4 regions of the Arthrobacter sp. K4-10C genome follow, and region 3 is predicted to be linked to each of the others. Evidence: predicted binding sites of a transcription regulator. Region 3 holds the regulator's gene; each other region holds the start of a gene.
What was found. Region 3 encodes HrcA, which represses chaperone genes, less so after heat shock. Its sites were predicted from a motif close to TTNGCACTCGNNNNNNNCGAGTGCNAA; they were not measured.
Positions count from the first base shown of each region.

Region 1 (5,146 bases), on a different contig from region 3:
ACAGGCCATCCGGGAGCTGTTCGACCTCTCCGCCACCCACTACTACCAGCTGCTGAACGCATTGATCGACCGTGAGGATGCACTCGCCCACGATCCCATGCTGGTCAAGAGACTGCGTAGACTACGTACGTCCCGCCACCGTGCCCGGACCGCACGGCGCCTGGGGTCCGACGCCTAGGACACCCACGCCTTTTCAGCAGCAATCCCCAAGGATGTCATCCATGACCAAATACGCCCGCGATGAATTCGACAAGGTCCCCGAGACCCCGCAGCGGCAAGGAGTCCACCGTGCCGCCACTGCCCCGTCGCGGGTACGGCTGTGGCCCATCCTTGCAGTAGGGCTGGCAGCCCTGGCCATCGGGCTGGTGTCCTTCCTGATCCTCCCCAAGCTTGGCTTCAGCGGCACGGACGCCCAGGCGTCCTCAAGCCAGGAAGCATCGCCGCTGGCGGAGACCGGAACAACGCCGCCGGCCAGCCCCCAAAGTTCCCCGGAGCCCACCGCGGAAGCCGCGCCGCCGGCCTCAACCGAGCCGTCCGCCATTTCAGAGGCCGGGCCCGGGCCAGCCGGGTCGGCTCAGAGCCAGGTTTTCCTCGACCGGACACAGCCCGTCGCCGTCTACAACGCTGCCGGGACTGCAGGACTCGCGGGCCGCGTGGGCGGGACCGTCCAGGCGGACGGCTGGACGCTGGGCCAGGTAGGCAACTGGGCAGGAGCTCCCCAGCAGGGCTCTGCCATTTTCTACTCAGGGCCGGAGCAACTGGCCAATGCCCAGGCACTCGCGCGCCTGCTGGGCATCCCCACCCTCGTCAGCAGCACGGAATTCCAGGTTCCCCTGGTAGTGGTGCTGGGCCCGGGATACCGGTAGGCATCCCTGGCGGACCGGTCACGCGTGAATAACTTTTGCCGCCGGCCCATCCGGTGTCCTGTAGCGCCGCCCCGGCATTGGCTAGAGTGAAAACCAGGGTGGGCTCCGGGGCAGGCAAGCACGATTCGGGAGCATGAGTCCCGGTCTCAACGGAAAGAGTTGGTCAGCATGGCACTGGGAACCGTGAAATGGTTCAACGCGGAAAAGGGCTACGGATTCATCACCGTTGACGATTCCGGAGACGATATCTTTGTGCACTGGTCCGCCATCCAGGGTGAGGGCTACCGTGCACTCGACGAGGGGCAGCGGGTGGAGCTTGAAGTCGGCGAAGGCGAAAAGGGCCCGCAGGCCGAAAGTGTCCGGCCCGCCGAGTGAAACAGCTGCCCGTTCCCGCCGTCCGTATCCGTCCCGCGCTCGCTCTTTCCGCCGGCGCTCTCCTGGTTGCCACTGCCTGTTCCGGTGTCACCGGTAATGCCCGCGTGGAATCCGTGGAGGCGTCCGGCGACGGCATCCTGCGGGTGGGGCTGGTCCTGGACAACACCGGTGACAGCAGCTTCCTCAACGCCTCGCAGCTTGCCGCGGCCAAGCTTGCGGTCCAGGAAATCAACGCGACGGGCGGCCACAAGGGCAGGCCGGTGGAACTTCTGCCCGTTGACCCGGGCCAGGACGCCGCAGCCCAGGCGCATGCCCTGGTGGCCGGCAAAGCTGACGTGGTCATAGGGCCTACCGACTCGAGCCACGCACCAGCAACCATCGACGTTCTTTCCCGTGCCCGGACCCCACTGATCTCGCCAGCCAATTCGGCCGCGGGCCTGACCGGCGCCGGGTCGGGCGGCTATTACTTCCGCACCGCCGCCGCTGACGTCGCCCAGGCTCCCGTCCTGGTCAAGCTCGCCAAGGACGGCGGCGCTGCCACCATCGCGGTGCTGTACCAGGAAGGCTCTTACGGAAAGGACGTGGCTGGGGCCGTCTCCGACGCCGCCGAACAGGCCGGACTGGACGTTGCGGCAACCGAGGAGTTCAAGCCGGGCGAGGCCGGCCCTGCGGCCGGGAGGGCTGGAAAGGCCGGCGCCGGTGCTGTGATCCTGGTGGCCAGGGACGGTGCCCAGGGTGCACTCGCAGAGCTGAGCAACGCCGGTGTTGCGGGCTCCCGCATCATCCTCAGCGACGGTGCCTTCGCCCGCTACGGCTCCAAGCTGGGCACCAAGGCACTGGACGGGGCCCGCGCCGTGGTGCCCGGGCAGCTTCCCTCCGCCGGCTTCCAAGACCGGCTGCTGGCCGTCGATGGCAAGCTGAAAGACGTATCCTTTGCCGCCGAGACGTACGACGCCGTCACACTGGCCGCGCTTGCTGCGGCCAGGGCCCAGGACGACGCCGGCCGTTCAATCGCTGCCAACCTGATCAGCGTGTCCGGCGGTACTGCCGGCGCTTCGGGAGGGACGGCGGCCGCGGCGGCCTGTTCCACCTACAAGGACTGCGTCAGCGGCCTTGCGGCGGGAACTGGGATGAACTACGACGGCGAGTCAGGTCCCGTCGCGTTTGACCCGAATGGAGACATCACCACGGCCAACTTCAGAGTCTTCACCTACGGGCCCGACAACATTCCAGCGGCCAGCGGGCGCGAAACAGCAGGCCGCACCGGGAACTGACTGCCCTGATCGCCATCAGCGAATACGCCGGATTAGCGGCCCGTTCCCGGTCCATTCGCTTGCACTCTCACGTGGGGAGTGCTAATTATTGACTTAGCACTCTGACGTACCGACTGCTAAAGCAAAGCCTGCTTCAAGCTGGCGGAGCGCGGCATCGGGCGAGGAGCGAAGAAACACCTAACTGGAGTGAGATCCGCACCCGGAGGCATACAGAGGCCGCCGGCGAAGGATCGTCCGTCGCGGGCACTGCAGCGAAGGTTCATTCTTAACGACTGTCCCGAAAGGACCACTGCCGTTATGGCCAAGATCATTGCATTTGATGAAGAGGCACGCCGCGGCCTTGAGCGGGGCCTGAACACCCTCGCCGACGCCGTTAAGGTCACCCTCGGCCCGCGTGGACGCAACGTCGTCCTCGAGAAGAAGTGGGGCGCCCCCACGATCACCAACGATGGCGTTTCCATCGCCAAGGAGATCGAGCTGGACGATCCCTACGAGAAGATCGGCGCCGAGCTGGTCAAGGAAGTTGCCAAGAAGACGGATGACGTCGCAGGCGACGGCACCACCACGGCTACCGTGCTGGCCCAGGCCCTGGTCAAGGAAGGCCTGCGCAACGTTGCCGCCGGCGCCGACCCGCTGTCCCTCAAGCGCGGCATCGAGAAGGCCGTTGACGCTGTCACCGCCGAACTGTTGAACTCCGCCAAGGAAATCGAAACCAAGGAAGAGATCGCTGCCACGGCCTCGATCTCCGCCGGTGACGACGAAATCGGTGCGCTTATTGCCGAGGCCCTGGACAAGGTGGGCAAGGAAGGCGTCATCACGGTCGAGGAATCCAACACCTTCGGCCTGGAGCTCGAACTCACCGAAGGCATGCGCTTCGACAAGGGCTACATCTCCGCTTACTTCGTCACCGACGCAGAGCGCCAGGAAACGGTCCTCGAGGATCCGTACATCCTGATCGTCAACTCCAAGATCTCCAACGTCAAGGAACTGGTTGCTGTCCTCGAGAAGGTCATGCAGTCCAACAAGCCGCTGCTGATCATCGCCGAAGACATCGAGGGCGAGGCCCTGGCCACCCTGATCGTCAACAAGATCCGCGGCACCTTCAAGTCCGTCGCCGTGAAGGCTCCGGGCTTCGGCGACCGCCGCAAGGCACAGCTCGCCGACATCGCCGTCCTCACCGGCGGCCAGGTCATCTCCGAGGAAGTCGGCCTGAAGCTGGAGAACGCCGGCCTGGAACTCCTGGGCAAGGCACGCAAGGTTGTTGTCACCAAGGACGAAACCACCATCGTTGAGGGTGCAGGCGACGCCGACCAGATCGCCGGCCGCGTGTCCCAGATCCGCGCCGAGATCGAAAACTCCGACTCCGACTACGACCGCGAGAAGCTGCAGGAGCGCCTGGCCAAGCTGGCCGGCGGCGTTGCAGTCATCAAGGCCGGTGCCGCAACCGAGGTTGAGCTCAAGGAGCGCAAGCACCGCATCGAGGACGCAGTGCGCAACGCAAAGGCCGCTGTTGAAGAAGGCATCGTCGCCGGTGGCGGCGTGGCCCTCATCCAGGCCGGCGCGAAGGCCTTCGCCAACCTGCAGCTCTCCGGCGACGAAGCAACCGGCGCCAACATCGTCCGCGTTGCCATCGACGCCCCGCTGAAGCAGATCGCCTTCAACGCCGGCCTCGAGCCGGGCGTTGTGGTGGACAAGGTCCGCGGCCTGCCTGCAGGCCACGGCCTGAACGCAGCGACCGGGGAATACGTCGACCTGCTGGCTGCCGGCGTCAACGATCCCGTCAAGGTGACCCGCTCTGCCCTGCAGAACGCGGCCTCCATTGCCGGCCTGTTCCTCACCACCGAGGCAGTCGTGGCCGACAAGCCCGAGAAGAACCCGGCTCCCGTTGGCGGCGGCGACGACATGGGCGGCATGGGCGGCTTCTAGCCTTCCCGCCGGGCCAGTCCCGCAGTAGAAATAAATGCGGCCCCTCTTCGGAGGGGCCGCATTTTTTCTTGCCCGTACGCCCGGGCAGCGGGGTACTGCTACTTCCGCGCGCTGGACAACATGCCTTCAACTTCCTTCTTGAAGGCCTCGGCAGCAGCGTGGGGAGTGAGGCGGTCGTACAGCACTTCATCCGTGTACCGCTTGATGACGTTCTGGACGCTGCCGGCTCCTACCGGCGGAACCGGAGGTGCTTCCTTCATCTCCGGGGCAATGTCCTTAAGGAACGACACCACGGTGGTGTCCGCAGGCTTCAGGCTGGGGGTGATGCTTTCGACGATCTCCGAATTGGTGGGCACGCCGCGGTCCGTCATCAGGATGGCGCCTGCCTCAGGGCTGTTGGCCAGGTAGTTGATGAAGGTGGCGGCTTCCTCGGGGTGCTTCGAGCGCGACGAGGCAGACCAGAACATGGTGGGCTTGTAGTACATGCCGTTCCGGGCGGCAGAACCGTCCATGCTTGGGGCACGGAGCATCTTGATGCCGCTGCCCGTGGTGGATTCCAGCGAACCAAGCTGGTTGGTCCACCACCAGGCCATGCCCACCCTGTTGGTGCCGAAGAGGCTTTCCTCCAGGCCGGCGCCGGAGTCCTCGGTGGCCACCGTGGCCGGCGGGCTTGCCTTGGAATCCCGCTGCTCCTTCAGGCGTTCC
Region 1 is NZ_JBNHFI010000013.1:10,022-15,167, forward strand. Features, by position in the region: gene AC5RUU_RS17240 (DUF3263 domain-containing protein) at 1-178, shown strand, start outside; gene AC5RUU_RS17245 (LytR C-terminal domain-containing protein) at 222-866, shown strand; gene AC5RUU_RS17250 (cold-shock protein) at 1,035-1,241, shown strand; gene AC5RUU_RS17255 (ABC transporter substrate-binding protein) at 1,238-2,515, shown strand; gene groL (chaperonin GroEL) at 2,813-4,441, shown strand; gene AC5RUU_RS17265 (ABC transporter substrate-binding protein) at 4,540-5,146, opposite strand, start outside.
Region 1: a site for HrcA is predicted at 2,609-2,635, ahead of groL (chaperonin GroEL). Genes of this name have one in related genera too.

Region 2 (5,146 bases), on a different contig from region 3:
TCCTGCACCCACTTCGCCGGCTCCACATAGAGCACACGGGTGTCGTTGAAGGACGTGACGGCGGCGATCTTGGGGTACGCCACCTCCCGCACATTCTCGTAGGGGGAGTAAGACTTCATGTACGCGTACACCTGGGGGTCCGTGATGGGGTTGCCCCACTCCTCCCATTCGAGGGCGGACAGCGGCAGGTCCGGGTCCAGGATGCTGGTCAGCGGGTCCACGAACGGCACCTGCGCCACGATCGCCGCGTACTTTTCCGGCGCCATGTTGGCCACCGCGCCCATGAGCAGGCCGCCGGCTGAGCCGCCCAGCGCCGCGATCCGTGCGGGGTCCACCCAGCCCGAGCCGGCGAGCCAGTCGGTGGCGGCAATGAAATCGGTGAACGTGTTCTTCTTGGTGAGCTTCTTGCCGTCCTCGTACCAGTGCCTGCCCAGTTCGCCGCCGCCGCGGATGTGCGCAATCACGAACACCACCCCGCGGTCCAGCAGCGACAGGCGCGCGATGCCGAAGCCCGGATCCATGCTCATCTCATAGGAGCCGTACCCGTACACCAGGCCCGCCGCCGTCGAATCCTGCTTGATGCCCTTGTGCCGCAGCACGGAGAGCGGGATCCGCGTGCCGTCCGCCGCCGTCGCCCACTCACGGGTTGCAATGTAGTTGGTTCCGTCGTAGCCGCCCAGCACCGGGCTTTCCTTGCGCAGCAGGAGCTCGCCGGCGGGCCGCTCCGGGGTGGGCAGCACGAAGTCGTAGACGCGCGACGGCGTGAAGTAGGAGGTGTAGCCCAGCCGGATGACCGGGGCCTCGTAGTCAGACCCGCCCACGCCCGCCGTGTAAAGCTCCTCGTCGAAAGCGGGCTCGACCGCGGCCTGCTGGGCCGGCGTGCCCAGCCCGGCCAGCCCCATCACCTGCACCCGCTCAATCGTGTCCTTGCGGATGGAGACGATGAGGTGCGTGGAGGTGACCCCCGCGCCGTTGACGCGGACGTCGTCGGAATGCTCGACGACGGTCTGCCACGTCTGCTGTGCCAGCGGCTTTTCCAGCTCCGCCGGGTCCGCCAGGGAGACCATGGAGTTGATGGCGCCGCGGTTGTGCGTGAGGAGGATGCGCTCTGTCTTTTGCCCGTCCGGGCCCTCCAGCAGGAAAGGCTCCGCCTCGTAGAGAACCCGCTCGTTCCGGGAGATGACGGTGCTGACAGTCCCGGCGGGATCGTCGAAGCGGAGCAGCCGGGTCTCACTGTATTCGGAGCAGCCAATGCCCAGCACCAGGTGGCGCCGGTCGGCAGAGAGCTCGAAGCCCAGCCACATGGCGGCGTCGTCCTCCTGGTAGATGACCACGTCCTCGGTCACGGGCGTGCCCAGGACGTGCGCCTTCACCTGGTACGGGCGCCAGGAATCGTCCACCACGGTGTAGAAGATGCGGGTGCCGTCCGGGGAGAACGAGACACCGTAGAAGACGTTCTCGATGATGTCCGGCAGCAGCTGGCCGGTGCGCAGGTCCTTGATACGGAGGGTGAAGCGCTCGTCGCCTGAGTTGTCCACGGCGTAGGCGTAAAGGTCGCCGTCCACTGTCACGGCCGAACCGCCTACCGAGAAGAAAGGCTTGCCCTCTGCCTCGACGTTACCGTCCAGCAGGACTTCCTCCCCGTGAATGGCGACGCCGGGCTCGACGGCGGGCGGGGTCCAGTCGGCGATCTTGTCGTCGGTGTCCGCGGCCCTGACCCGGCATTGGATGCCGTACTCCTTGCCCTCCACCGAGCGGCTGTAGTACCACCAGCCGTCCTTGCGGTGCGGAACCGACAAATCGGTTTCCTGCGTCCGGCCCTTGATTTCCTGGAAGATGGCTTCGCGGAGCGGTTCCTGGTGTGCGGTGACTGCCTCCTGGTAGGCGTTCTCGGCCTTCAGGTGCTCAACCACCTCGGCGGACTCCTTGTCCCGCAGCCACTCGTAGCTGTCCACGAAAGTATCCCCGTGGTGCGTCCGGTCCAGGGGGACCCTCTTGGCCACCGGCGGGGTGGCGGCGGACATGGACGTGCTGGCGGAATCCTGCAGCGGAGTGGAGGTCATGCCTTCAATATATCCACCACCCCTCACAATGGCCGGGGCCGTTCGCTACCGGGGGAGCGGCCCCCGCCACTACCGCCCAACCCCGACGCTCTCTCACCTTTGGTGGCTTTTTCCTGAACGCCCTTTCACCCAGGTGGGAGGGCGTTTGGGTGGGAGGTGCCAAAAGTGAGAGAGGGTGACGGGGCCCGACGGTACTGCCCTAGTGGGGTTCGGGTGGCAGGCGTATTCTGTTCACGCCAAGGCACATCGCCCAGCGAGAGAGGGGAAGCTTATGACCATCCCGCCAGTGCACGAACCCGAGCCGTTCCCGCCGGAGCCCGGGCCGGACCCGACGTCGCCTGATCCCACCCAGCCCGGCCATCCGGGGCCGCCGGCCCCGAACCCGTTCCCGACGCCGGAGCCTCCAGGGCCGCTGCCCGTGCCGGATCCGGGCCCGGCACCGCTCCGCCCGGACCCCACCAGGAGCTGACGAAAGCCCGGCAGGGTACAGCAGAAGGGGCCTTTCGCGTACCGCGAGGGGCCCCTTCCCCATGCCCCGGGAGGCGGCAAAAAAATTCGAAAATTCCTTGCCGGACCGCTTGCAGATCTCTGTCGTCAGTGCTAAAAAATCTATATCAGCCAATACAGATCGGCTGGTACTCAAAACAAGTGTTGGACCATCTCTTACGAGGAGGGAAGCCATGTTGATGCGAACCGATCCGTTCCGCGAGCTGGACAGGCTGGCCCAGCAGGTCCTCGGAACGGCAGCGCGTCCGGCAGCCATGCCGATGGACGCCTGGCGGGAGGACAAGGAATTCGTCGTGGCCTTCGATCTGCCCGGCGTTGCGGTGGACTCAGTGGATCTGGATGTGGAACGGAATGTCCTGACGGTGCGGGCCGAGCGGCCCGACGTTGCGGGCAAGGACACCGAGTTGATCGCCTCCGAGAGGCCGCGCGGCGTCTTCAGCCGCCAGCTGATCCTCGGCGATACCCTGGATGTGGACAACATTAAGGCAAGCTACGACGCCGGTGTCCTGACGCTGCGGATTCCTGTCGCCGAAAAGGCCCAGCCGCGCAAGATCGAGATCGAAACGAAGGGGGCTAAGCAGGAAATCGCCGCCTAGTTCCCTTGAAGGATCGGGATGTCGGGTATTTCTGTTGACTGCCAGTGTGGGGCGGGTCGCCTTGAAGTGCACGCCACAGCGCCAGACAGCGCATCGGCAGCGTAAACCTGAACTTCCCGATGTGGTGGCCCCCGGCTTGGCCGGGGGTCGTCCTAAGTTACCGGCGGGGATGCCTTGTATTGGCCCGCCTGCCGGTGCTAGAACAGGGTTACCGGGAGGATCCGAACGCGTTGTATCTGCCAGTATTGGGCGGTTTGCCTTTAAGGAACGCCACAGCGCCGGTAGCGCATCGGCAGTTGCGAGTGATCCCCTCCGATACGATGGCCCCCGAGCTTCCAAGCAGGGGGCCATCCCCTTGCGCTGAAATAACTGCCCGAACCAACCTGCAAGGCCAAGCATCCAGCGAAATCAGGTGTTCAGCTCCAGCATGAGCGCGGGCAATTCGTCCGCGAGTTCGCGGGCAAGGAATCCCAGCGGTCCCATCCTGCTGGCCAGCCGGTCGGCGGCCGCGGCGTGAAGATGCGTTCCCCAGCATGCCGCCTGCGCGCTGGTGGTTCCGCGGGCCCTGAGTCCGGCGATCGCACCGGCCAGGACATCCCCGCTTCCCGAGGTCCCGAGTCCGCCGTACCCCGTGGTGATCTTCCACAGTTCCGGTTCCCCGCCGCCACCAGGACGGGGCGGCTGGGCGATGATGCCCTGGCAGCTCACCACTGCGTCGAACTGGCTGGCAATCGCGGCCACGTCGGTTTCCAGGTCGTCGATTTCACGGCCCAGCAGAATCGCCGCTTCCTTCGGATTCGGGGTCAGGATCAGCCGGCCCCGCCAAGGTTCCAGCTGTTCTTCAAGTCTGGCCAGGCCGCCCAGGGCGTAGGCATCAAGGATGACGGCGGCACCACGGCCGTCATCGGCCCTGCCTGACGATTCCTCCCGCTCCAGCAGGGCCCGCAACAGCTCTTCAGCCAGGTCAGGATCGTCAAGGCCCGGTCCCACGAGGATGGCGTCCGCCCGGTCCAGGTACGAGGAGATCCGGTCCAGTCCGCCAGCCTCGATGGATCCGTCGGCGGTCTCGGGCAGGGCGATGGCCCCGCATTCCGGCAGCGCCACCCCCACCTGCACCGCCACGGATTCGGCGACCGCGAGGGTCAGCTTCCCGGCACCGGCGCGGAGGGCGGCAGCTCCGGCGAGCAGGGCAGCACCCGGCGTTACCCGGGCACCGCCGATTACCAGCACCGAACCGCGGGAATACTTGTCCTCACCTGCGGCCGGCAGCGGCCACTCGCGCAGCAGCGACGGCGTGACCAGGACGGGGTCGGCGGCATCACCGCGGGTGGACACTTGTATCCCCTGCATGCTCGGTAACCTCCACGCCCTGCTCGGTGAGGTGGTCGGCCACGTTGAAGCTCTCGAGGGTCCACGGCCCGGCACCCGACGGACGCACGTATTTGGTGATCGAGGCATTCAGCACCGAGTTACTGGCGGCAAGGTCCAGGAGCTCCCGTTCGGACAAGCCCTCCAGCACGTAGCGGAACAGCATGATCACGGCATCGTGGCAGACCAGCATCACCCGGTGCCCGCTGCCCAAGTTGTTCAGTTCGTCCAGAACCGAGCGCAGCCGGAGGGCCACGTCCGCCCAGGATTCCCCACCCGGCGGCCGGTAGTACAGCTTGCCCAGCCAGGTCCGCCGTTCCACCTCGTCCGGGTATCGCTTCTCCACGCCGAGCCGGGTCAGCCGGTCCAGGATGCCCAGTTCACGGTCACGCAGCCGTTCGTCGGTGCGCACCTTCGCCGGCCAGCCAGCCGTTTCCACGGCGATCTCCGCGGTCTGGCGCGCCCGGGCGTAGGGGGAGGACACCACGGCATCAGGGCGGAACTCCTCGGCGATCCGGGCCAGCGCAGTGCCCAGCGCCTTGGCCTGTTCCTGCCCGGTGCCGGAAAGGTTCACGTCGGCGTCTCGGGCGGGCACCTCGATGACCTCGGCCC
Region 2 is NZ_JBNHFI010000011.1:161,928-167,073, forward strand. Features, by position in the region: gene AC5RUU_RS16315 (S9 family peptidase) at 1-2,063, opposite strand, end outside; gene AC5RUU_RS16320 (Hsp20/alpha crystallin family protein) at 2,744-3,166, shown strand; gene AC5RUU_RS16325 (NAD(P)H-hydrate dehydratase) at 3,575-4,516, opposite strand; gene AC5RUU_RS16330 (histidine phosphatase family protein) at 4,485-5,146, opposite strand, start outside.
Region 2: a site for HrcA is predicted at 2,641-2,667, ahead of AC5RUU_RS16320 (Hsp20/alpha crystallin family protein). Genes of this name have one in related genera too.

Region 3 (5,146 bases):
ACGCGGAGATGGCTGCCCGTGCCATCCAGCAGCTCGTTTACACGGCAACTGCCGCCGCTGCCAGCTCCGGCCTGATCGATTCGGGGCAGCAGATCCGGGTGCGCATCCTCGTCGACGGGCACACGGACTACGTGGCCTTCGACCATGTCCAGCTGGGTGCGCTGATGACCCGAACCACCGGGCTGGTGGCGCCTGTATGGATTATCGATCCGCAGGAAAACGTGGAAGTGCCCGGCGGGAGCGTCAAGATCACCGGACGAAGCACCACAGCCGGCGGGAAGCTCCGCTGGCAGATCCTGCGGTCCGGAAACGACGGAACCAAGGAGCCCTTCCTCACCGGGGAAACCACTGCGTCGGCCGAACAGGGCCACGCCGGGGTCTTCACCCTGGCGCTGACCCTGCCGGCCGGCGACTACGAGTTGCGGGTGGCACAGGCCGGAACCGGGGGTGGGCCCGACCAGTACGGGGACACCCGGGCCTTCAAGGTGCGGTAGCCGTCCAGCGTCCCAGGATATCGCTGGCAAGCACGACGGCGGCGGGGCCGGCGGTGGACGACCGCAGGACATGGTGCCCCAGCAGTGCAGTCACGGCGCCCTTGTCGCAAAGCCTGGTGACTTCGCGGGGACTGATACCGCCCTCCGGCCCCACGATCAGGAGCACCTCCCGGGGGTCCGCTCCCCCGGCACCGGCCCACGCCTCAAGCACACTGCGGAGGGGGCGGACGGCGTCCTCGTGCAGGATAACGGCAAGGTCCGCGGCTTCGACGGCTATTGCGAGGGCGGCAGTGTCGACGGCGGGGCGGACCTCCGGCACCCATGCCCGCCGGGCCTGCTTGGCGGCTGCGGTAACCACCGACTGCCATTTGGCATGCGCTTTGACAGCCCGATCGCCTTTCCAGCGCACGATTGATCGCTCGGACTGCCACGGAATGACGGCGTCTATCCCGAGCTCAGTGGCTGTCTCGATGGCCAGTTCATCCCGGTCGCCCTTTGCCAGGGCCTGGACGAGTACCAGCCGGACATCGGGCCGGGATTCGACGGCCATGGACGAACACTCCACCTCCAGGGCGGACGCGGAAGCCTCAACGACGCGCCCGGTCATTCTGGTGCCGGTGCCATCGACAATGTCCACGGGTTCACCCGGTTCCAGGCGTTTTACGGCCACCGCATGCCTGGCCTCAGGCCCCTCGAGGAGGAACTTACCGCCAGGCTGCATCCCGTCAAGGGATCCTGCGGGAGTGAAGAAGACGGGGTTGCTCACCGCTACAGGTTACCGAGGCGGTCCCGGAGTTTGGCGAACATGCCGCCGCTCGCAGCCAGCTTGCCCTCGGTGATCTGCTCGCCGCGCAGCTTGGCCAGCTGCCGCAGCAGGTCTTCCTGGGCAGCATCCAATTTGGCCGGCGTCTCCACCTGCAGGTGCACCTTCAGGTCGCCACGGCCGTATCCGCGCAGATGGGTGACGCCCAGTCCGCGAAGGGTGATGATTTCGCCGGACTGCGTCCCGGGCTTGACGTCGATCTCCTGGGTTCCGTCGAAGGTTTCCAGGCTGACCTCGGTGCCGAGGGCAGCCGCCGTCATCGGAATGTTCAGGGTGGCGTGGAGGTCGTCCCCGTCGCGGACATACGTGGCGTCGTTGTTGACCCGGATCTCCACGTAGAGGTCGCCGGCAGGTCCGCCGGCGGGTCCCGCCTCGCCCTGGCCGGTCAACTGGATGCGGGTTCCGGTGGCCACGCCGGCAGGAACCTTGATCGTCAGGGAACGGCGGCTGCGGATGCGGCCCTGGCCACTGCACTCGTTGCAGGGGTCCTTGATGACGGTGCCGAAGCCTTCGCAGGTACCGCAGGGAGCAGCCGTCATGACCTGGCCGAGGATGGAGCGGACTGCCCTCTGGACCTGGCCGCTGCCGCCGCAGATGTCGCAGCGCTCCGGGTGGGTTCCCGGCCGGCAGCATGAGCCCTCACAGGTGGGGCAGGTAACCGCAGTGTCCACCTCGAGTTTCTTGTTGACACCGAACACGGCGTCGCGGAGGTCGATCCGGACGCTGATGAGCGCGTCCTGCCCGCGGCGGACCCGGGAGGCAGGACCGGTGGAACCGCCGGCGCCAAAGAAGGTGTCGAAGATGTCCTGGAAAGCGAAGCCCTGGCCTGCGTAGCTGCCGCCGCCGAACCCGTTGTCCGTGCCGTTTTCGTTGCCGGTGGTGTCATAGACACGCCGTTTCTGCGGGTCCGAGAGGACTTCGTACGCATGGGTGACTGCCTTGAAGCGGTCAGCAGCCTCCTCCCCCGGGTTGACGTCCGGGTGCAGGGTGCGGGCAAGCTTGCGGTAGGCCTTCTTGATTTCTTCTCCCGTGGCCTCCGGTGAGACTCCAAGGACGTCGTAGTGGCTGCTCAAAGTTGGTATCTCTTCCTTGTTGTACTGCTGCAGTGGGGGTGCCCTGGCGGCCGTCCGGCTGCGGTGGCAGCCGGACTGTCCGGTCAGGGTCCCAGGATCCGGGAAAGGTAGCGGGCGACGGCCCTGACGGCTGCCATCGTGGTGGGGTAGTCCATGCGGGTGGGTCCCAGCACACCTATCTTGGCTGCACTGTCCGGGCCGTACCCAGTAGCGACCACCGAGGCTTCGGCAAGGCCGTCATATGGGTTTTCCCGCCCGATGCTTACAGCGACGCCACGGTGGTCCTGCGCCATCTCGCTCAGCAGGCGCAGCATCACCACCTGTTCCTCCAGTGCTTCCAGCACCGGGCCGATGCTGAGCGGGAAATCCACGTTGGACCGCGCGAGGTTCGCCGTGCCCGCCATGACCATGCGTTCCTCGCGGCTGCTCTGCGCGAGGATCTCCAGCCCGTGGGCCAGCGCCTGCGCGGCCTGCCGCTGTCCCGGACTGACTGCGGAAACGACGGCGGGCAGGGACTGCGCCAGCTGGCCCAGCGGAGTTCCGGCGAGGGAACCGAGGAACCGGGTCCGCAGCGCTGCGAGTGCATCGTCGGCGAGGTCCTGCCCGACGTCGATAACCCGTTGCTCCACCTTGCCGCTGTTGGCGATAAGGACCACCAGGACTTTCCGGGGTGCCAGCAGGACAAATTCGATGTGGCGGATCAGGGCCCGGCTCAGGTGGGGGTACTGGACCACGGCCACCTGGTTGGTCAGTTGCGAGAGCAGGCGGACGGTCCGGTCCAGCACGTCGTCGAGGTCGTCGGAGCCTTCGAGCAGGGACTGGATGGCGCGGCGTTCCGCCTGCGACAACGGCTTCACGGCAGAAATCTGGTCCACGAACAGGCGATAGCCCTTGTCCGTGGGAATCCGGCCCGCGCTGGTGTGGGGCGCGGTGATGAGTCCTTCATCCTCCAGCGCGGCCATGTCGTTGCGGATTGTTGCACTGGATACGCCGAGATGATGCCTCTCCACCAGCGCCTTGGAACCGACCGGCTCGCGGGAGTGGACGTAGTCCTCCACGATTGCCCGCAGTACTTCCAGTTTGCGTGGCTCGCTCACACTCCACCTCCATCCAGGGTCAGGGCGGCTGCGCCGCCCCGTGCAAACCATCAGGCTTAGCACTCGACATGCCTAAGTGCTAACAGTCTATTATGCCTCGCCCCGTTGTTAGCATTGGTACCGCTCCGGGCGACCTTCCGGCGGCACTGATCTAGAGCTAGGCGGAGTCGATCCATGGATTACCAGAACTGGGGCCCCCGGGACATGTCCGCTCCCGTCCGCACCCAATTGCCCGAAGTGCCCGTTGAACGCGGAATGGTCCTGGAAGATGTCCAGTCCGGCTGGGTTGGCGCGGTAACCCGGGTGGAAAAGTCCGGCGGGATGCACGTTGTGGCCCTGGAGGACCGGCGCGGCAAATCACGCACCTTCAGGCTCGGCTTCGGCTTCCTTTTGGAAGGCCGAGCTATCCGGCTGATGCCGCCGGCACCGCGCCCGGCAACCGGCCCGGCCACCGGAAGGACGGCCTCGGGCTCCGTGCGGGTTGCAGGCCAGCGAGCCCAGGTCGCCAAGGCCAGCCGCATCTGGGTGGAGGGTAAACACGACGCCGAACTGGTGGAAAAGGTTTGGGGCGATGACCTCCGGGTGGAGGGTATCGTCGTCGAACCCCTGCACGGCATTGACGACCTCGCCGCAGCAGTGGCAGATTTCCGGCCCGGGCCGGGACGGCGGCTCGGCGTGCTCGTGGACCACCTGGTGCCCGATTCAAAGGAATCCCGCATTGCCGACGCCGTCATGGCGTCCCCAGGCGCGGCAGGAAATGTCCTGATCGTGGGCCACCCCTACGTGGATGTGTGGCAAGCCATCCGGCCGACGGTGCTGGGGATCGAACAATGGCCTGTGGTGCCCCGCGGCCAGGATTGGAAGACCGGTATCCTCGCCGCTTTCGGCTGGCCTCATGCCACCAAGGAGGACATTGGGCTGGGCTGGCAGAAGCTGCTGGGCGCCGTCCGCAGCTACGCGGACCTGGAGGCGTCACTGCTGGGCCGTGTCGAGGAAGTGATTGACTTCCTTACTGTTCCCTGAGTGGGGAGCCAACGGACCGATAGCCAGTATTCTTGGTACTGCAGGTCCTGCCGCACTGTTGCAGGCGCGGCGGGGCAACACCGGCATTCCGCACTATTTTGCACTCTCGAAGGAAACTTACCGTGGCAGAAAACGCACGTGATCATAGGGACAGCCAGGGCGGCGCCGGTCGGTCCGAATACCACGGTGTCCCGGCGAACGCGCTGCCCCTGACGGCCAGCGAGGACCGCCAGTGGGCCACACTGGCGCACTTCGGGGGGATCCTCGGATGTGTCCCTGCGCTGCTGATTTTCCTGATTTTCCGTGACCGCGGACCGTTTACCGCCCAGGAATCCAAGGAAGCGCTGAACTTCAGCCTTCCGCCCACCATCGCGGCCGTGGTGGCAAACATCCTGGTGTTCATCCCCGTGATCGGAAACATCTTTGCCGTCATCGCCACCCTGATCTGGATCGCCCTGACGTGCTTCTCCGTGGCCGCCGGCATCCACGTGAACCGCGGCCAGCCGCACCGGTATCAGTACAACCTGCGCTGGATCAAGTAATCCCCACCGGCTCCCAGCCCTCGCAGGCTCGGGCCGGGACCCTCGCCGGCGTGGGGACTAGTCAGGGAGGAGGCGGCGGACCACCGCGTCGGCC
Region 3 is NZ_JBNHFI010000005.1:198,413-203,558, forward strand. Features, by position in the region: gene AC5RUU_RS08665 (GerMN domain-containing protein) at 1-494, shown strand, start outside; gene AC5RUU_RS08670 (16S rRNA (uracil(1498)-N(3))-methyltransferase) at 481-1,260, opposite strand; gene dnaJ (molecular chaperone DnaJ) at 1,263-2,390, opposite strand; gene hrcA (heat-inducible transcriptional repressor HrcA) at 2,474-3,487, opposite strand; gene AC5RUU_RS08685 (DUF3097 domain-containing protein) at 3,662-4,510, shown strand; gene AC5RUU_RS08690 (DUF4870 domain-containing protein) at 4,633-5,052, shown strand; gene hemW (radical SAM family heme chaperone HemW) at 5,110-5,146, opposite strand, start outside.

Region 4 (5,146 bases), on a different contig from region 3:
CCGGTCTGGTCCGTCAGCCCCTACCTCATGACCGGCCTGCTGCCAGCAGAACAGCACTTCGACGCGGTGGTCATCCTCGACGCCGAAGCCACGTCGCTGCAGGCGGTGCTGCCGTCCATCGCCCGCGCCCGCCAGGTCATAGCCTTCGGCGACGCCCGCATTGCGAGCCCCCGCACCTTCACTGTTGGTGTGGAACGCCTGGCTCCCGGTGAATCCGCGCACCAGCGGGTTGAGAGCGGGTTCACCGCACTGTCCGCCGTGCTGCCGGTGTGGCGGCTGAATTTCGTCTACCGTGCGGTGGACGAGGACCTGGTCCTGCAGCTGAGCAAGAACTTTTACGACGGCGGTCTCCGCCGGTTGCCGGAAGGCCAGTCTGCCACGGGCCTGGACCGGTCCCTGCTGGTCGAATACCTGCCCGACGGGACCGGGCTTCCGAGCGCCGACCACGAAGGCGTTGAATCCGTGGTGGCCGAGGTCAACCGGGTGGTGGAGCTGGTCTTCGAGCACGCGCGGATGCGTCCCCGCACCTCGCTGGCCGTGGTGACCGCGAGCCTTCGGCACGCTGCCCGCATCGGTGAGTCCATCCGGCTCCAACTGCCCAACCATCCGGGCCTGGCCGGGTTCTTCGGCGCCGGCCCGGAGTCCTTCCGGGTTGTGGACCTGGAACGTGCCCAGGGCCTGGTGCGCGACCATGTCATCTTCTCGCCGGGCTTCGGCCGGACACCGCACGGGCGCGCCCTGCACAGCTTCGGACCGCTCTCTGCCGAGGGAGGCCGGGAGAAGTTTGCCCTGGCCATGACCCGTGCCCGGCGCTCGATGCACGTGCTGACGTGCTTCCGGCCCGAGGACCTGGACCACACCCGGCTGACGCACGGGGCCGTGGATCTCTACGCACTGCTGGACCGTGAAATTTCGGGCAACACCGATCTTGGCACGCCCGCGTCCCGCGCCGCCGCCAGCGAACAGGCACTCGGTGCCGATCCGCTCGTTGCGGACCTGGGTGACCGGCTCCGTGCACGCGGGGCACGGGTCTGGCACCAGTATGACGGCGCGATTGACGTGGTGGCTGCCGCCGACCCGCTCAGCACCATGGGCCAGGACGATGCCGACCTGCCCTGGCCGGTGGCCATCGAGTCCGACGGCACCGAACAGTACCGCACCATGAGTGTCCGCGAACGGAGCCGGCTGCGGCCCCAGATGCTGGAGCGGCTGGGTTGGCGGTACATGCCGCTGTGGACCATCGAGGTGTTTACCGATCCGTCCGCCTGCGCAGACCGGATCGCCAAGTACCTCGGCCTGGAAAAGGTTGTACTCCCGGGGCGTGCTGCGACGTCCACCGGCTTCCTTGACGACGACGTCGATCAGGCGCTGAATGATATCGATGCCGCTGCGGAGCCCGCCCCGGCATCGAACGTCACTAATTTCCCCGGCCCGGCTTCCGGACGGCGCGCCGGCCACGTCCCCGCACGACGTGCGGGCCATCAGGCCGCGGCTGCCCGGGACGGACAGGACAGCAAGGAGGCGGGCCAGGTGGCCAGCGAAGAAGAGCAAAACAGCACTGAGAGTGAACTGCCGGCGCCGGAAGCCCGGGGGATTGCGGACACTGCAGCCGCCCCGGCCCCCCGTGCGGGGCACAAGCCTGCCGGGGGCATCCTGCCCACGACGGCTTCCGAAGATGATCCGCGCGCTTGGGGCGACAAGGATAATGACCATGATGCCTGGCTGAAGGAACAGAAACCGCCGCACTGGGGTTAGTCCTCCTGCCGCCGGCCCCGAAGGGCAGAGGCTGGTCACGGGTGTCCCACGAGGACAAAGAACAGCTTGCCCTGGGTGGATGCCCCGGCCAGCCGGGCCGCCTGTTCCGAGTTGGCGGCCACAACAATCAGCCCGTCGGTCTCCTGGGTGCCGAGCCACTGGCCGCCCTGCCCGCCCGTTGTGGAGGTCCACAGCACCGGCACTCCCGAGGCGAGGACCTGGGACGGTTCCTGCTGGTCGAATCCATTGGCCGCGGTCAGCACCACGTTGACCAGCTGCCCGGGGGAGACGAGCTGGATGGACGACGGGTCGGCCATCCTCAGGGGTACCGCAGCTGAGCCGGGAGGGCTGCCGGTGAGAAGGCCGGGGCCCAGCAGCTGGGCGTCAGCCAACAATTGCCCCTTGCGCAGCGGAGCCGCGAGTTGCCTGCCTGCTGCTTCGCCGGGCTCGCGGAGGACACCCTCCCCAACCATGCCCGGCGGAACCTGGACCTGGTGAATGTCGGACGCTGCCATTGCTGCGCCCGCAGGCAGGTCCCGGGCGGCGGCCAGGGCGGTGACGGTGTAAGCGGGGGCGGGGGTGAGCTGGTGGACGCTCAGTGCCGCCGCGGCACACAGCAGCAATGCCACGGCAAGACGGCGGTTACGGCTCAACCAGCCCGGGAACCCTGCACCGGGACGCCGGGACCGCGAACGGCCGGAGGACACAGGCCGGCGGCGGCGTTGAAGGAACCCGGGAGCTTCCCGGTGGGGCTGGAGGGTTTGTGCGGGCATGCTGCCACGCTAGGTGCCTTGGAAACGCAAAAGACAGCGGCCCTGCGCCTATGTGGACAACGTCCGGACGATAGGCTGCAGGGCCGCCGTCGTAACGGCGAAAGCCGGAATCAGCTGGCGGCAGCCGCGGTAGCGGGAGCGGAGGGGGCCGTGGACGCGGCGGGCGTGGAGGAGGCCGGCGCAGCGGAAACGGTGCTGCCCTTTGAGTCCCGGGAATCGGTGCGGTAGAAACCGGATCCCTTGAACACGACGCCTACGCTGTTGAACTTCTTGCGCAAAGCACCCTGGCATTCGGGGCACGACGTCAGTGAGCTGTCCGAGAACGACTGGACGATGTCGAAGGCGTGGCCGCAATCCTTGCAGGCGTAAGCATATGTTGGCACTGGTGCTCCTCCTCTTGGGCAAACGAGAGGTCCCGTGCTGCCACCTGGTAATCCATTAGCAGTCGCAGGGCCTGAGTGCTAATTCTATCATCCCCTCGCGGCTGCCCCGCCGGAGCCTACGCGACATTGCCCAGCGGTCGCAGCCCGGACGGGACCAGGACAGCGGGAACGGGACGGTCGAACTCTTCGGCGGGAATCTGGCCCGCCGGGAGCAGTTCATCGTCATAGATAACGGCGGCCAGCGGAATTTCCTTCCCGGCAGTGGCGAGGTGGCCCAGGAACTTGTCGTAGTAACCGCCGCCCTGGCCCACCCTGTTGCCGTTGACATCCACGGCGGTGGCCGGGATGAACAGCGCCGTGGCCTCGCCCGCAACGTCAGGTCCGTGACGCGGGCCGGCCGGTTCCAGTATGGGTGCGTACCTGCTGCGTTCAAGCGTGCTGTCGGGGCTCCAGAAGACCCAACTCAACTCCCTGCCGGGTTCGCAGACTGGAAGCAGCACCCTGTGGCCGTTGCCGTGGAGGGCGGCGATCAGGGGCAGGGTGGGCGGCTCAACCCCGGTGCCGAGGTATACGCAGAACATGGCCGGTTTTCCGCCTGCTACCGCCTCAGCCCAGGCGGCACCATGGAGTGCCAGCGCAGCACCCGCCGCTTCCAGCTCAGCCGGGCTGCGCGTGGCCCTCCGTCGGCGGTGGGCCGCCCGGATGCCGTCTTTGGCGGTGTTTGGCTCTTGAGGCATTGCGTGTCTCCTTTATTACCCGCCGTGGCGGTTCGTTCGCCGGCTCCGGTGCGGCTGGCTGCCGGCCCGGTGATTACTGAATGCTTGACGCTGACGTTAGATTAGTCCGGTGACTACCAGTAACCCGAGAGTTCGCAAAGCCGTCATCCCCGCTGCCGGACTGGGCACCAGGTTCCTTCCTGCCACCAAGGCCATGCCCAAGGAAATGCTGCCCGTGGTGGACAAGCCTGCCATCCAGTACGTCGTCGAGGAAGCCGTCCAGGTGGGCCTGAACGATGTCCTGATGATCACCGGACGGAACAAGCGTGCGCTGGAGGACCACTTTGACCGGGTCCCGGCACTGGAGTCCACGCTCGCCGACAAGGGGGATACACAGAAGCTGGCATCCATCCAGGCAGCCAGCAACCTGGGCGATATCCATTATGTGCGCCAGGGCGACCCCAACGGCCTGGGCCACGCGGTGTTGCGGGCCAAGCAGCACGTTGGCGATGAAGCCTTCGCCGTGCTGTTGGGAGATGACCTCATCGATGCCCGGGACGAACTTCTCAGCACCATGATCGACGTGCAGGCCAAGACCGGAGGGTCGGTCGTGGCGCTCATCGAAGTTGAACCGGCACAGATCAGCGCCTATGGCTGCGCCGACATCCAGGAGATCGACGGCGAAGCGTACGTGCGCGTCAACCGGCTGGTTGAGAAGCCGTCCGCGGATGAAGCGCCGTCCAACTTGGCCGTCATCGGCCGTTACGTGCTGCATCCCGCCGTCTTCGAGGTATTGGAGCGCACCGGCCCTGGACGCGGCGGCGAGATCCAGCTGACGGACGCCTTGCAGGAGCTCGCATCCGGTGAAGGTGAAGGTCGCGGTGTCTACGGCGTGGTGTTCCGGGGACGCCGGTACGACACCGGCGACAAACTCAGCTACCTCAAGGCCTGCGTCCAGCTCGCCATCGACAGTGAAGACCTGGGCCCGGGCTTGCGTGAATGGCTGCCGGGGTTCACTGACGGCCTGTCCAAGTAGTACCCGTGCGGTTTGGTCCCATTTGGCCTGTGACGCTGGAGTGCGGTGACCTGGTCCTGCGTCCCATCCGGTACCGGGACAAGAAAGAGTGGACGGAGGTCCGTTCCCGCAACAGCCAGTGGCTTGCGCCGTGGGAGGCCTCAAACCCGGACCCGCGCGGGGGCCTGCCGGACTACCGGCAAATGGTGCGGTCGTTGAATGCCCAGGCGGCACAGGCCACGGCGTTGCCGTTCCTCATCACCGAGCGGGTGCCGGGCATCCGCAATCCGGTGATTATCGGCCAGCTGACTGTGTCATCCATCGTGTGGGGGTCGGCCATGATGGCAACCCTCGGGTACTGGGTGGACCAGGCCAAGGCGGGGCGCGGTATTGCTCCCACTGCCGTGGCCCTCGTGACTGACCACTGCTTCCAGACGCTGGGCCTGCATCGCATGGAAATCAACATCCGCCCCGAAAACGGCCCAAGCCTGCGCGTGGTGGAAA
Region 4 is NZ_JBNHFI010000001.1:175,985-181,130, reverse strand. Features, by position in the region: gene AC5RUU_RS00805 (AAA family ATPase) at 1-1,755, shown strand, start outside; gene AC5RUU_RS00800 (RcpC/CpaB family pilus assembly protein) at 1,791-2,528, opposite strand; gene AC5RUU_RS00795 (FmdB family zinc ribbon protein) at 2,639-2,911, opposite strand; gene AC5RUU_RS00790 (5-formyltetrahydrofolate cyclo-ligase) at 3,028-3,648, opposite strand; gene galU (UTP--glucose-1-phosphate uridylyltransferase GalU) at 3,758-4,663, shown strand; gene AC5RUU_RS00780 (GNAT family N-acetyltransferase) at 4,669-5,146, shown strand, end outside.
Region 4: a site for HrcA is predicted at 2,967-2,993, ahead of AC5RUU_RS00795 (FmdB family zinc ribbon protein). Genes of this name have one in related genera too.